Regions from separate parts of the Pseudomonas monachiensis genome, predicted to be linked through region 2. Evidence: riboswitches for the same ligand, from Rfam matches in the RefSeq annotation. Region 2 holds a riboswitch; the other holds the start of a gene.
The links. A riboswitch is a leader RNA that binds a small molecule or an ion and turns the genes downstream of it on or off. The one in region 2 is predicted to bind cobalamin.

Region 1 (7,127 bases), 950 kb from region 2:
AATCTCGAAATCATCGACCCGCTGGCTGCCGGTGGCCCACACCGGACGCACCCCCATCAGCGCCATGGCCTGGGCGATGTCATCGCCGCCGGTGCGCATGGTCGCGGTGCCCCACACCGACAAACCGAGCTGGCGCAAATGATCGCCATGGTCTTGCAGGTGCCGTTCGAGGATCAGGTTGGCCGACTGGAACCCGATACGCCACGCCGTGGTGGTCGGCAGGTTGCGCACGTCCACCGAATAGAAGTTGCGACCGGTGGGCAGCACGTCCAGGCGACCACGACTCGGCGCGCCGCTGGGACCGGCCGGGACGAAGCGACCGCTCAGGGCATCGAGCAATCCGCGCATTTCCGCCGGACCGCAGGCGTCCAGACGCGGGGCGACCACCTCACGCAGGTTGTCGATGATGGCTTGCACTTCAGTCCAGCCCGCCTTTTGTGGGAGCGGGCTTGTCTCCGGGCGGTGTTCCGACGAATCGGTTGAGCATTCAACATTGATGTCGATTGAGCCACCGCTTTCGCGAGCAAGCCCGCTCCCACAGGGGCTATTCAAAACGTCCGAGATCAGTCGTGTGGCGAATAGCTCGAGGCGTTCGCGGGTATCACCCGCCGTACGCCAGGTCTCTTCGCTGATACCCACAAGAACCTCGGGGCGCGGCCCAGTCCACGGCTCGGCCAAGGCGCAATCCAGTGGATCGAACCCCAGCCCGAAGGCCTTGGCCAGTGCCCGCAGCAGACTCGACTGCGCGCCCCGACCATCGCCCCGTGGAATGCGCAACAACGCCAGCAAGGTGTCGATACGCAAACGCCCGGTGGGCGATTCGCCGAACACATGCAGGCCGTCGCGGATCTGCGACTCCTTCAAGTCGCACAGGTAAGTGTCGAGTCGCGGCAACCAGATCGCCGCGTCGGCATCGCTGTCGAGTTGTTCGTCCAGTTGCAGTTCACGGTCGATGTGGGTGTCGCGCACCAGTTGCAGGATGTCGCGCTGCAACTCTCGGGCACGACGCGGATCGAGCAACTGCGCTTCGTAATACTCGTCGGCCAACAGCTCAAGGTTGCGCAGCGGGCCGTAGGTTTCGGCGCGGGTCAGCGGTGGCATCAGGTGATCGATGATCACGGCCTGGGTGCGCCGCTTGGCTTGGGCGCCCTCGCCCGGGTCGTTGACGATGAACGGATAGATGTTCGGCAGCGGCCCGAGCAACGCATCTGGCCAGCAATGTTCCGACAGCCCGACGCCCTTGCCCGGCAGCCATTCAAGGTTGCCGTGCTTGCCGACGTGGATCACACCGTGGGCGCCATAGGTGTTGCGCAACCAGAAGTAGAACGCCAGGTAGCCATGGGGCGGCACCAGGTCCGGGTCGTGATACACCGCGCTCGGGTCGACCTGATAACCCCGGGCCGGCTGAATGCCGACGAAGGTCAGGCCAAAACGCAGGCCGGCGATCATCATCCGTCCGCTGCGGCACATCGGGTCGCTTTCCGGTGCGCCCCAACGTTCGAGCACCGCCGCACGGTTGGCGTCGGGCAGTGCGTTGAACATCGCCAGATAGTCATCCATTCCCAGGCTTTGCTGGCACGGACGCAGGTCGAGGGTCTCGAGATCGTTGCTGACGCCGCCCAGCAACTGCTGGATCAGCGCGGTGCCACTGTCGGGCAATTGGGCCGGTAACGGATAACCTTCGGCATGCAGCGCCCGCAGGATATTCAGCGCGGCGGCCGGGGTGTCGAGACCGACGCCATTACCGATGCGACCATCGCGGGTCGGGTAATTGGCGAGAATCAAGGCAATGCGTTTTTCCGCATTAGGTACCCGTCCCAGATCGACCCAGCGCCGCGCCAGCTCGGCCACGAAATCCATGCGCTCCGGTTGTGGCCGGTAGCAAACAACATCCGACTGGCTGCGCTCACTGCGCCATGCCAGGTCCTTGAAACTGATCGGGCGGCTGATGATGCGTCCATCCAGCTCAGGCAACGCGATATGCATCGCCAGATCACGAGGGCCAAGTCCCTGTTCGCTGGCGCGCCAACCGGGCTCGTTGTCCTGGGCGCAAATCGCCTGGATCACCGCAATATTGCGGCGAAACGGGCGCAGATGGGGTGCTTCGGGGCTGGACTGGGCGAAACCCGTGGTGTTCAGGATCACCGAGACGCTGGCCTCATCCAGCCAGTCCTCGACCACGCCAAGGCAACCAGGCTCTTTCAGGCTGGCCAGCGCGATCGGCAACGGATTCAACCCCGCCGCCTGCAAGCGCTGGCAAAAAACATCAATGAAAGCGGTGTTCGCCGCCTGCAAATGCGATCGGTAAAACAGCACCGCCGCCACCGGTTGATCGGTGTGCCAGTCGGCTTGCCAGTCGCTCAGTGCAGCGTGGTGTTTGTGCGGATGGTAGATCGCCGTGCGCGGCAGGGTTTGCGGCTCGCCCCAGGTGTAATCACGGGCCAGCCAGCGGTTGGCCAGGCAGCGGAAGAAATCCAGGGCGTTGCCCATGCCGCCCTGGCGCAGAAACTGCCAGAGCCGGTCGCGATCCTCAGCACCGACGGTGCTCAGGTCACTGAGCTCCGGGTCCGGACGATCATCACCCGGCACCAGAATCACCTGCACACCACGCTGCGACAGTTCGACCAGGCGCTCGATGCCGTAACGCCAATAGGCGATGCCGCCGTGCAGCGAAATCAGGATCACCCTGGCGTGACGCAGCACTTCATCGACGTACAAATCGACCGAGGCATGGTTCTGCACCTGCATCGGGTTGGCCAAGCGTACGCTCGGGTAATCGTCGGGCAACTGCTGCGCCGCTTCGGCGAGCAGCGCCAGGCTGGAATCGCCGCTGCACAGGACCACCAGTTCGGCGGGGGTTTGTCCGAGGTCGGCAATGTTGTCATCCGACACGAAACCGCCGGGCTGGGTCCTGAGCAGGTGCATGGGCTTACACGCTGAGCGCGGCGCGCAATTGCGCTTGGAGAACAGCGGCGTCCAGTTCCTGGCCGATCAGCACCAGGCGGGTGACGCGCGCTTCTTCAGCACCCCACTGGCGGTCGAAATGCTTGTCGAAACGCGTGCCCACGCCCTGGATCAGCAGGCGCATCGGCTTGTTCGGAATCGCCGCAAAACCCTTGACCCGCAGGATGCCGTGCTGGACCACCAACTGGGTCAGCGCGTCCAGCAGCAGGCTTTCGTCGGCTTGCGGCAGTTCGATGGAGATCGAATCGAAGGCGTCGTGATCGTGGTCATCATGATCGTCGTCGCCATCGTGATGATGGTCGTGGTGACTGTGACGGCTGTCGATGTGTTCTTCGGAGCCGGCACCCAGGCCGATCAGCACGTCCAGCGGCAGGCGACCACTGCTGGCTTCGATGATTTTCACCGCCGGCGGCAATTCCTCGGCGACTTCCAGGCGCACGCGGGCCAGGTCCGCCGGGTTGATCAGGTCGGCTTTGTTGAGGATCACCAGGTCAGCACTTGCCAGTTGGTCGGCGAACAGTTCGTGCAGCGGCGATTCGTGGTCCAGGTTCGGGTCGAGCTTGCGCTGGGCGTCGACCTGATCCGGGAACGCGGCGAAGGTGCCGGCGGCCACGGCCGGGCTGTCGACCACGGTGATCACTGCATCCACCGTGCAGGCACTGCGGATTTCCGGCCACTGGAAGGCCTGCACCAGCGGCTTTGGCAGCGCCAGACCGGACGTTTCGATGAGAATGTGGTCCAGATCGCCGCGACGGGCCACCAGTTCGCGCATCACCGGGAAGAATTCTTCCTGGACGGTGCAGCACAGGCAGCCGTTGGCCAGCTCATAGACACGGCCGTTGGCTTCTTCTTCGGTGCAACCGATGGAGCACTGCTTGAGGATTTCACCGTCGATGCCCAGCTCGCCAAATTCGTTGACGATCACCGCGATGCGGCGACCCTGGGCGTTATCGAGCATGTGCCGCAGCAGCGTGGTCTTGCCCGAGCCGAGAAAGCCGGTAACGATGGTGACGGGGAGTTTGGCCAGTGTTTTCATCGGATGCCCTATGGCTAATGTGGCGGGCATACGGGACGACGACCGGCAACGCGGACACGCGTGCCTGAAGAGTTCGCCACCGGATCACCCCGCCCGGTTGAAAGTGAGAATCTGTGACGAGGCAGGTCTCCTGGCTGACGGTGTGCCGGCCTTGAGCCTGGCATTCGCTGCGCCTTCCCGCCGGCCTCATGGATTGAGCCTGCAGTGGCGTGGCAACGAACATCACCGTTCACAGTTGCGGGGGCAGCCGCGGCATCGACCGCGTTCCCTTCTTAGCTTCGGCAAATGCCGAAGAACCTCGAAAGCGCAAGGCTACGCATGGTGGGAAGACCGGTCAATCACTGTAGGAGCTGCCGAAGGCTGCGATCCTTTGATTTCCCTTTTAAAAACAAGATCAAAAGATCGTCCGAACGCGGCCCGAGCCTTCGGCAGCTCCTACAAAGAGCCGAGCATCATTCAGTCTCAAGTGAGAACCCTTGCCAATTGACGCCCAACCCCCGCCCATGCTCTCCTACACGCCTTGTTACGGGTGCCCTTCACAGGGTGAAACGGGAAACCGGTGAATCATGTGCTTTACTCTTAAGCCATGTCAGTCCGGTGCTGCCCCCGCAACGGTAAGCGAGCGAAGCGTCAGATCCACTGTGCCACTGCGGCATGGGAAGGTGACGTTTTCAGGTTCAGGCGCAAGCCTTCGCCCCTCGTGAGCCCGGAGACCGGCCCGCAACACAAAGTGACCAGTACGGTCACTGAACCAACAAACCCGCGGTGGGCGGGCGCTGTTCGAAACCTTGCGCGCCTGGTCGCGCGGGTTTTTGCATGCGCTCTTATTCCCCGCTGACAGACCAGAGGGAAACGCCATGTCGATCATCAGCAGCGCCGAACACACAGCCGCGAGCACCACCTCAACCCTGACCCAACGTCTGACCGTTGCCGTCTGCGCGTCGATCCTGGGCGCGTGCCTTGTGTATTTTGCCGGTTTCTCGCACATCGAAGCGGTGCACAATGCCGCCCACGATACCCGCCACAGCTCCGCGTTTCCGTGCCATTGAGAGCTGTCGACATGATCAAGCGTATTGCGCAAACCGCAGGTTTCACCGGGTTGCTGGCCGCCCTGTTGCTGACGCTGCTGCAAAGCTTCTGGGTCGCCCCGCTGATTTTGCAGGCCGAGACCTACGAAAAATCCGAACCGGCCGCTGTTGAAGTGCATGAACACGCCGACGGTGCGATGGCTGCCCACACCCACGATGCACAAGCCTGGGAGCCGGAAGATGGCTGGCAGCGCGTGCTGTCGACCACCGGTGGCAACCTGGTGGTGGCCGTCGGTTTCGCCCTGATGCTGGCCGGTCTGTACACCTTGCGTGCGCCGACCAAAACCTCGCAGGGCCTGCTCTGGGGCCTGGCCGGTTACGCGACCTTCGTGCTCGCGCCGACCCTCGGCCTGCCGCCTGAATTGCCAGGCACTGCCGCGGCCGACCTGGCACAACGGCAACTGTGGTGGATCGGTACCGCCGCCTCCACCGCCGTCGGTATCGCGCTGATCGTGTTCAGCCGTCACTGGCTGATGAAAGTCCTCGGTGCGGCGATCCTCGCCGTTCCCCATGTGATTGGCGCACCGCAACCGCAAGTGCATTCGATGCTCGCTCCAGAGGCGCTGGAAACCCAGTTCAAAATCGCTTCGCAACTGACCAACGTGGCGTTCTGGCTGGCCCTGGGCCTGATCAGCGCCTGGTTGTTCCGTCGCAAAAGCGATGGTCAATACCACGCATGACGGATATCAGCACAGCGCCGACCCTGGTGGTCGGCCTGGGCTGCCAGCGAGGCTGCCCTGTCAGCACGTTGCGAGCGCTGCTCGACCAGGCGTTGGCCGCGCATCAAATTCCCCTGCATGCAATCAAGGCACTGGCCAGCATCGATTTGAAGCGCGACGAACCTGCGCTGATCGAACTGGCTCAGCAGCTTGGCCTGGAACTGATGTATTTCAGCAGTGAACAACTGGCCGCTTATGAACCGCAACTCAGTCATCAATCGCAAATAGCCTTTGAACGCACCGGTTGCTACGGCGTGGCGGAAAGCGCCGCCCTGGCGCTGGCGGAACAATTGGCCCAGGCCCCGGCAAAGCTGCTGATTCCACGACAAAAATATGCCCAGGCAACCCTGGCATTGGCTGGCGCTGCGTAAAAAACCGATAATCCCCGCCTTTGATCATGAACATTCTTCATCTGAAGCCCTGTTCAGCCCCTTTTTTTCCCCACAGGAACCGACGATGACCGTCTACTTCATTGGCGCAGGTCCCGGCGACCCCGAACTGATTACCGTCAAGGGCCAGCGGCTGATTCGCAGCTGTCCGGTGATCATTTATGCCGGCTCCCTGGTGCCTGCCGCCGTGCTGGAAGGTCACTGTGCCGAACAGGTGGTCAACAGCGCCGAACTGCACCTGGAACAGATCATCGACCTGATCAAGAGCGCCCACGCCAAGGGCCAGGATGTGGCCCGGGTGCACTCCGGCGATCCGAGCCTGTATGGCGCCATTGGCGAGCAGATTCGCTATCTGCGTGAGCTGGGCATTGCGTTCGAAATCGTCCCTGGCGTGACGGCCACAGCCGCTTGCGCTGCGCTCTTGGGCGCGGAACTGACGCTGCCGGACATTTCGCAAAGCGTGATCCTGACGCGTTACGCCGACAAAACCGCCATGCCTCCCGGAGAGGAATTCTCCAGCCTGGCGCAGCACGGCGCGACCATGGCGATTCACTTGGGGGTCAATCACCTGGCGAAGATCGTTGAGGAACTGCTGCCCCATTACGGCGCCGATTGCCCGATTGCAGTGGTTCACCGCGCGAGCTGGCCGGATCAGGATTGGGTGGTGGGCACGCTTGAGGATATTGCCGGGAAAGTTGAAGCCAAGGGCTTTCGCCGTACGGCGTTGATTCTGGTGGGACGGGTGCTGGGCAGTGACCACTTCAGCGAGTCGTCGCTGTATCGCGCGGGGCATGCGCATCTCTACCGCCCTTAAAATCAAAAGATCGCAGCCTTCGGCAGCTCCTACAACAGAATGCGTACACCTGTAGGAGCTGCCGAAGGCTGCGGTCTTTTATGCCGCAGCGAACACCTTACTTAGTAGTAGGCGTTT
Region 2 (7,127 bases):
CCACCGGTTTGCCGGTGCGCTCTTCGAGCCAGTCGAGACCGGGTTGCAGCAACGCGATGTCGCCTCGGAAACGATTGATGACGAAGCCTTTGACCCGCGCCTGTTCGCTCGGTGACAGCAATTCGAGGGTGCCTACCAGGTGGGCGAAAACCCCGCCGCGATTGATATCGGCGATCAGCAGCACCGGGCAATCCACCGCTTCGGCAAAACCCATGTTGGCAATATCGCCGGCCCGCAGATTGATTTCCGCAGGCGAGCCCGCGCCCTCGACCATCACCAGCGGATACGCCGCGCTCAAGCGCTCGTGGGAGGCCAGCACCGCTTGCATGGCGATGGTTTTGTAGTCGTGATAGGCGACGGCATTCATGGTCGTGACGGCACGGCCATGGATGATCACTTGAGCACCGGTGTCACTGTTGGGCTTGAGCAACACCGGGTTCATGTCGGTGTGCGGTTCAAGGTTCGCGGCCTGGGCCTGGACCGCCTGGGCCCGGCCGATCTCGCCACCGTCGGCGGTCACCGCACTGTTGAGGGCCATGTTCTGCGGCTTGAACGGCACCACCCTGACGCCCTGGCGCGTGGCCCAACGGCACAGCGCGGTCACCAGCGTGCTTTTACCGGCATCCGATGTGGTGCCCTGCACCATCAGCGTGGTCATTGGTTTTCCTTGGCAAAATCGTCGAACGCCTGCGCCAGTCGTACCCAGGCGATCTCGTCACCGGGCAAGCCGAATCGCAGGCTGCTGTTGTGCGTGAACAACCGCAGGAGAATGCCGCGCCGGGCCATGAACTCATGCAGTGCTTCGGCGCGCTCGGTGATCAGCCACTGGAACAGCGCGCAACCACCCTGGGGCTCCAAGTCGTGTTGCGCCAGCAACGACGCAAGGCGCTCGCTGGCCTCTTCGGTGCGCAGCCGTTGCGCCGTTTGCGCCTCGGTATCGCGCAGGCAGGCCTGGCCCACGACCCGGGTTGCCCCGCTCACGGCCCAGGGCCCCACTTGTTCTGCCAGCAACTTGAGCAACTTGCGCTCGGCCAGCACAAACCCCAGGCGCACACCGGCCAGGCCGAAAAACTTGCCGAAGGAACGCAAGACAACCAGCCCGACTTGATGGGCAAACGGCGCCAGGCTCAGTTGCGGCGTGTTATCCATGAACGCTTCGTCCACCACCAGCCAGCCACCGCGCTGGGCCAGTCGCGTGTGCCAGTCGAGCAGGCGACTGGGGGTGAGGCTCAGGCCCGTGGGGTTATTCGGATTGACCACCACCAGCACGTCGAAACTGTCGATAAAGAAGTCGACTTCCTGCTCCAGCACTTCACGCACGATGTAGCCGTTGCGACGCCACGCTTCGGCGTGCTCGGCGTAACACGGCGACAACACGCCGACCTTGCCCGCCCGACGCAAGCGCGGCAGCAGTTGAATCGCCATTTGCGAGCCGGCCACCGGCAATGCCTGCAAGGTGCCGTAGTAATCACAGGCGGCCTGCTCCAGGCCATCGTCCGCCTCCGGCAAACGGGCCCAGGCTCGCAGCGGAATATCCGGCACCGGGAACGACCAGGGCGCAAGGCCCGTGGACAGGTCCAGCCAGTCGGCTTCATCTATGCCGTATTCGAGCGCCGCCTTGCGCAGTCGCCCACCGTGTTCAAGCATAAAATTCGGCCCCCAGGCAGAGAATCAGCAGCCACAACCATACCCCGCGCTGGACCAATTGCCAGCCCCGGTCGATGGAGTCGGCATCCGCCGGCACACCTTCGCCCAACTGCGGACGCTGATGCAGTTCGCCGTGATAAATCGCCGCCCCACCCAACTCGACGCCAAGGGCACCCGCCCCTGCCGCCATCACCGGGCCGGCGTTCGGGCTGTCCCAGGTCGGGCCCTGGCTGCGCCAGCATTTCAACGCCAGCCGGGTTTTGCCCAGCAGCGCGTAAGTCAGCGCCACCAGGCGCGCAGGAATGTAATTGAGCAGGTCGTCGACCTTCGCCGCCGCCCAGCCGAAGCGTTCGAAGCGCTCATTGCGATAACCCCACATCGCATCCAGCGTATTACTCAGGCGGTAGAGCACCACGCCCGGCGCACCCGCCACGGCAAACCAGAACAACGCCGCGAATACCGCATCGCTACCGTTCTCCAGCACCGACTCGGTAGCGGCACGGGCGACTTCGGTTTCATCCAGATCACTGGTTTTACGGCTGACCAGATAACTCACGCGCTTGCGTGCTTCATCAAGATCACCGCCACGCAGGGCCCTGGCCACAGGCTCGACGTGCTCACCGAGGCTGCGCATGCCGAGGGCGCAATAGAGCGCGAGAATCTCGACGATCCAGCCGACATAAGGCGCCCAGGAAAAGGCCGTGGCCAACAGCGTCAGCGGCACCACGGCGATCACCCACGCGGTGACGCCATGACTGCGCCAGCCGCGACCGCCACCGTTGAAACGTTGTTCGATGCGCTCGGCAAAACGGCCGAACGCCACCAGCGGATGCCAGCGTTTGGGTTCACCCAGCAGCGCATCCAGCGCAACCGCGGCGACGCTCAACAACGCCACACTCATTGACTCACTCCCCAATAATTTTCGTACAGCAATTCATGTAGCGGACGCGCCTGTGCCCAGCCTTCGAGCACCAGCATCGGCGCCGGGTAAAACTCCTTCACCGGTCCCAGGCACAGCACCGCCAGCGGCTTGGCACCAGGAGGCAACCTCAACAGGTCCGCCAGCGCCCGGGGTTCGAACAGCGACACCCAGCCCATGCCCAGCCCTTCGGCGCGGGACGCCAACCACAGGTTCTGGATCGCGCAGGACAACGAAGCCATGTCCATTTCCGGTAGCGTGCGGCGGCCGAAGATATGCTGCTCACGGTCGTCCATCAGTGCGGCGACCAGTACCTCGGCGCAATCGTTGATGCCTTCGACCTTGAGCTTCATGAACTCATCGCTGCGCTCGCCGAGGGCTTCGGCGGTGCGGATGCGCTCTTCTTCCACCAGGGCCTGGATTTGCCCGCGCAAGGCACGATCGCTGATGCGAATGAAGCGCCAGGGCTGCATCAGGCCGACACTGGGTGCCTGGTGTGCGGCCTCGAGCAGGTGCCGCAGCAATTCGGGCTCGACGGTGCCGCCGCTGAAGTGGCGCATGTCGCGGCGCTCGGCGATGGCACGATAGACCGCCGCGCGTTCGGCTTCAGAGAATGCGTTGTCGCTCATGGCCTCTTCGCGAGCAAGCCCGCTCCCACATTTGAAGGTGACCGGCCTGAAGAAACGCAATCCCCTGTGGGAGCGGCGGTGCGACGATTCGACTTGCTCGCGAAGGCAGCTTCAAGGTCCGGCGCAAACAACGCGGCAATCGCCGAGGGATTGGACGGAAAATAAAAATGCACATAAGAGGCTGTCATCCGCCCTTCACGGTAGACCGCCTCCGCTCCGCGCCCGCCGTTAGGGCTCAAGCCACGGGCAATCGGCGTCAGTTCAGTGGTGGTCAGCGAATGGTGATAGGTGTGCCCGCGCAGCGAACCCTCCGGCAATTCCACCGCCTGCAACGCCAGCGCCGCCAGACGCTTTTGCATGACCGCATCACCGGCCAGCAAGCCAACCAGTTCGGCGCGAGTGCCCTCGACATCGGTCAGGGAATCGAGCAGGTACAGCATGCCGCCACACTCGGCGAGCAAAGGCTTGCCAGCTCGGTGATGGGCGCGGATCGCGTCGAGCATCGCGGTGTTTTGCGCCAGCGCAACATGGTGCAGTTCCGGGTAACCACCCGGCAGATACAGGCTGTCCGCCTCCGGCAACACTCGGTCGCGGATCGGCGAGAAGAACGACAACTCGGCGCCCATCGCCCGCAGCAGATCCAGGCTCGCGCCGTAGGTGAACGCAAAGGCTTCATCCCGGGCGACGGCAATGCGCACACCAGCGAGCAGCGGTTCGGCCGCAATGACATCAGGAGCAGCGAACTCGACCGCCGGCGGCAGCGCGACCTCGCAACTGCTGGCCAGGGCATCGGCGGCCGCATCCAGACGCAGATCAAGATCGTTCAGCTCACTGGCCTGCACCAGCCCCAGGTGCCGGCTCGGCAATTCGATCCCGGTTTCCCGGGACAGCGCGCCGTACCAGCGCAAACCTTCAGTCAGGCTACCTTCGAGCAGTTGCGCGTGGCGCAGCGTGCCGACACGATTGGCCAGCACGCCGGCGAACGGCAAGTCCGGCTGATAACGCGCCAGCCCCAGGGCCAATGCGCCAAAGGTCTGGGCCATGGCGGTGCCATCGATCACCCCCAGCACCGGCACACCGAAATGCCGCGCCAGGTCGGCGCTCGACGGCGTACCGTCGAACAGCCCCATGACGCCTTCGATCAGGATCAGGTCGGCTTCAGCGGCGGCTTCCCACAGCAACCGGCGACTCTCCTGCTCGCCGACCATCCACATGTCCAGCTGATACACCGGCGCACCGCTGGCGCGTTCGAGGATCATCGGATCGAGAAAGTCGGGGCCGCACTTGAACACACGGACCTTGCGCCCCTGATTGCGATGCAATCGGGCCAGTGCCGCGGTGACGGTGGTCTTGCCCTGGCCAGAGGCCGGCGCGGCAATCAGTACTGCCGGACAGTGTCGAGGCTGACTCACAACTCGACGCCTTTCTGCGCTTTGATCCCGGCCTGAAAGGCGTGCTTGATCACGCCCATTTCGGTGACGGTGTCGGCCATTTCGATCATTTCCGGCTTCGCGGCGCGACCGGTGACCACCACGTGTTGCATCGGTGGTCGGGCCTGCAAATCACTGAGCACTTGATCGAGATCGAGGTAGCCGTGCTTGAGGGCGATGTTCAGCTCATCGAGCACCACCAGGCCGATGGACGGATCGCGCAGCAATTGCTGCGACACCGACCAGGCGGCTTCGGCGGCGGCGATGTCGCGCTGGCGATCCTGGGTTTCCCAGGTAAAGCCTTCGCCCATCACATGAAAGCGCACCTGCTCGGGAAAGCGCCGGAAGAACAACTCTTCGCCCGTGCTGTTGCGGCCCTTGATGAATTGCACCACGCCGCATTGCATGCCGTGCCCCATGGCGCGGGCAAGCATGCCGAAAGCCGAACTGCTCTTGCCCTTGCCGTTGCCGGTCAGCACCAGCAGCAGGCCACACTCGTTCGGGGAATTGGCGATGCGCTCGTCGATCACGGCTTTTTTGCGCTGCATGCGCGCCAGGTGGCGTTCGTCACGATCGGGGGTATCAGTCATGGGGGAGCTCTCCGTTGAGGCAGGAATAACGGCGGGCAGGCACAAGAATAGAAGGCAACAAAGCCTGGCATCGCCCACCGTGATGCCGCTGGATGAATCAGGCCGGTCTCCGGGCTCATGAGTGGCGCGGGGCCGGACTGTGCGCCTTCCCGCATCGATTCGACACAGTGGCATCACACACAGTTTTCACTCATTTACCGTTGCGGGGGCAGCGCCGGAATTGCGGGCCTTCGACCAACAGAAGGACCCACTCACCGGCTTCCCTGTTTCACTCTGTCGACCCAAGCCACAGAGCACCTGAAACAAGCCGCGAAGGTTAGAGGGTTGGGGGTGGAGCGTCAATTAAAGCCGGGAGGCCATCGGCCGAATAACTGCCATCAATCAATAAACTGACGTCAATCTTGTGCCACGCTCCCAGCAGTGATATCAAAGAGCCACAATCTCACAACACAACAACAAGGGTGAGCCCATGCAAGGCATGATCATCAGTAATCCAAAGCTGGAATTCCTGCGTCCGGTGCTCGAACACTGGTTCGAATGCATCGACCGTTACAACGCCGTCCGCGGCGATGGCGACACACCGTACTGGCACGACGAAAAGGCCAATCTCGGACTGCTGTCCGCCGCCGCCTGGATGGCCGAGATGGTCACGCTGCAACAGACGCCCACCCGCAAGCAGACAGAAGAAGGCGAACGCAACAGCCGCGCCGACCTGCTCCTGGCCTCCTCCGAAACCCGCGCCTACATCCAGACCAGCCAGCGCTGGCCAAGGGTCAACAGCCTCAACCTGTCCCAGGCCCTGCTCGATATCGCCAGCGATGCGAAGCGCCTGAGCCACGCCAGCGACCTGAAACTCGGCTGCCTGTTCGTCGCCCCGCAAAAAGCCCAGCAGGGCGCCACGCCGGAAGAACTCCAGGACATGGTCGACGACCTGCAAAAGGAACACAGCTGCGCTGTCGCCTGGTATTTCCCTTATGCCTATCGCAAGTTGCGCAACGAAGCCGGCAACTATCACCCCGGCATTGCGGTGCTGTTCAAGGAGGCTCGCGGCTGAGGGTTGAACCATCGCACAACAATGCTTCTCTATGATTAGAACAAGGCATTCATAGGGAAGACCAGCATGCGCACGCCCCCGCTCGCTCTCGTTATCGCGCTCTGCGGAGGGCTCGCCGCTTGTGGCGAGACCTCCCGCCTGCAAGTCTCCGATGGCACCGGCCCATCACCCCGACTACCAGAACCCAACAAGACACTGGTTCCGACCGTGAACATCGCCCCGGCCATCGGCTGGCCACAGGGTGCGAAACCCATCGCCGCCACGGGCACGCAAGTGACCGCTTTTGCCGAGGACCTGGATCACCCCCGCTGGCTTTATGTGCTGCCCAATGGCGATGTGCTGGTGGCGGAAACCAATGCACCACCCAAACCCGAAGACGGCAAAGGCATTCGCGGCTGGGTCATGAAGAAAGTCATGGGCCGCGCCGGGGCCAGGGTGCCCAGCGCCAACCGCATCACCTTGCTGCGCGACAAGGACCACGATGGCGTCGCGGAAACCCGCACGGTGTTTCTGCAGAACCTCAACTCGCCCTTCGGCATGACCCTGGTCGGTAATGACCTGTATGTGGCCGACACTGATCGCCTGCTGCGCTTTCACTATGAAAATGGCGATACGCAGATCAAGTCGCCGCCGATCAAGGTGGTCGACCTGCCGGGTGGCCCGCTGAACCACCACTGGACGAAAAACGTCATCGCCAGCATGGATGGCAGCAAGTTGTACGTCACCGTGGGCTCCAACAGCAACGTCGCCGAAAACGGTATGGACAAGGAAGAAGGTCGCGCGGCGATCTGGGAAGTGGATCGCGCCACCGGCCAGCAGCGGATCTTCGCCTCCGGTCTGCGCAACCCCAACGGCATG

Region 1: another riboswitch for cobalamin. It lies ahead of cobW (cobalamin biosynthesis protein CobW); the one in region 2 lies ahead of cobO (cob(I)yrinic acid a,c-diamide adenosyltransferase).

What each region holds. Positions count from the first base shown of each region.
Region 1 covers NZ_CP178857.1:2,649,204-2,656,330, reverse strand. The annotation lists gene cobN (cobaltochelatase subunit CobN) at 1-2,925, opposite strand, end outside; gene cobW (cobalamin biosynthesis protein CobW) at 2,930-4,000, opposite strand; cobalamin riboswitch at 4,104-4,316, opposite strand; cobalamin riboswitch at 4,511-4,736, shown strand; gene ACMDB8_RS11940 (CbtB domain-containing protein) at 4,858-5,049, shown strand; gene ACMDB8_RS11935 (CbtA family protein) at 5,061-5,768, shown strand; gene ACMDB8_RS11930 (cobalamin biosynthesis protein) at 5,765-6,178, shown strand; gene cobM (precorrin-4 C(11)-methyltransferase) at 6,264-7,010, shown strand; gene nfuA (Fe-S biogenesis protein NfuA) at 7,112-7,127, opposite strand, start outside.
Region 2 covers NZ_CP178857.1:1,697,973-1,705,099, reverse strand. The annotation lists gene ACMDB8_RS07655 (cobyric acid synthase) at 1-658, opposite strand, end outside; gene cobD (threonine-phosphate decarboxylase CobD) at 655-1,647, opposite strand; gene cbiB (adenosylcobinamide-phosphate synthase CbiB) at 1,640-2,548, opposite strand; gene bluB (5,6-dimethylbenzimidazole synthase) at 2,545-3,195, opposite strand; gene ACMDB8_RS07635 (cobyrinate a,c-diamide synthase) at 3,192-4,607, opposite strand; gene cobO (cob(I)yrinic acid a,c-diamide adenosyltransferase) at 4,604-5,215, opposite strand; cobalamin riboswitch at 5,299-5,531, opposite strand; gene ACMDB8_RS07625 (hypothetical protein) at 5,685-6,269, shown strand; gene ACMDB8_RS07620 (PQQ-dependent sugar dehydrogenase) at 6,336-7,127, shown strand, end outside.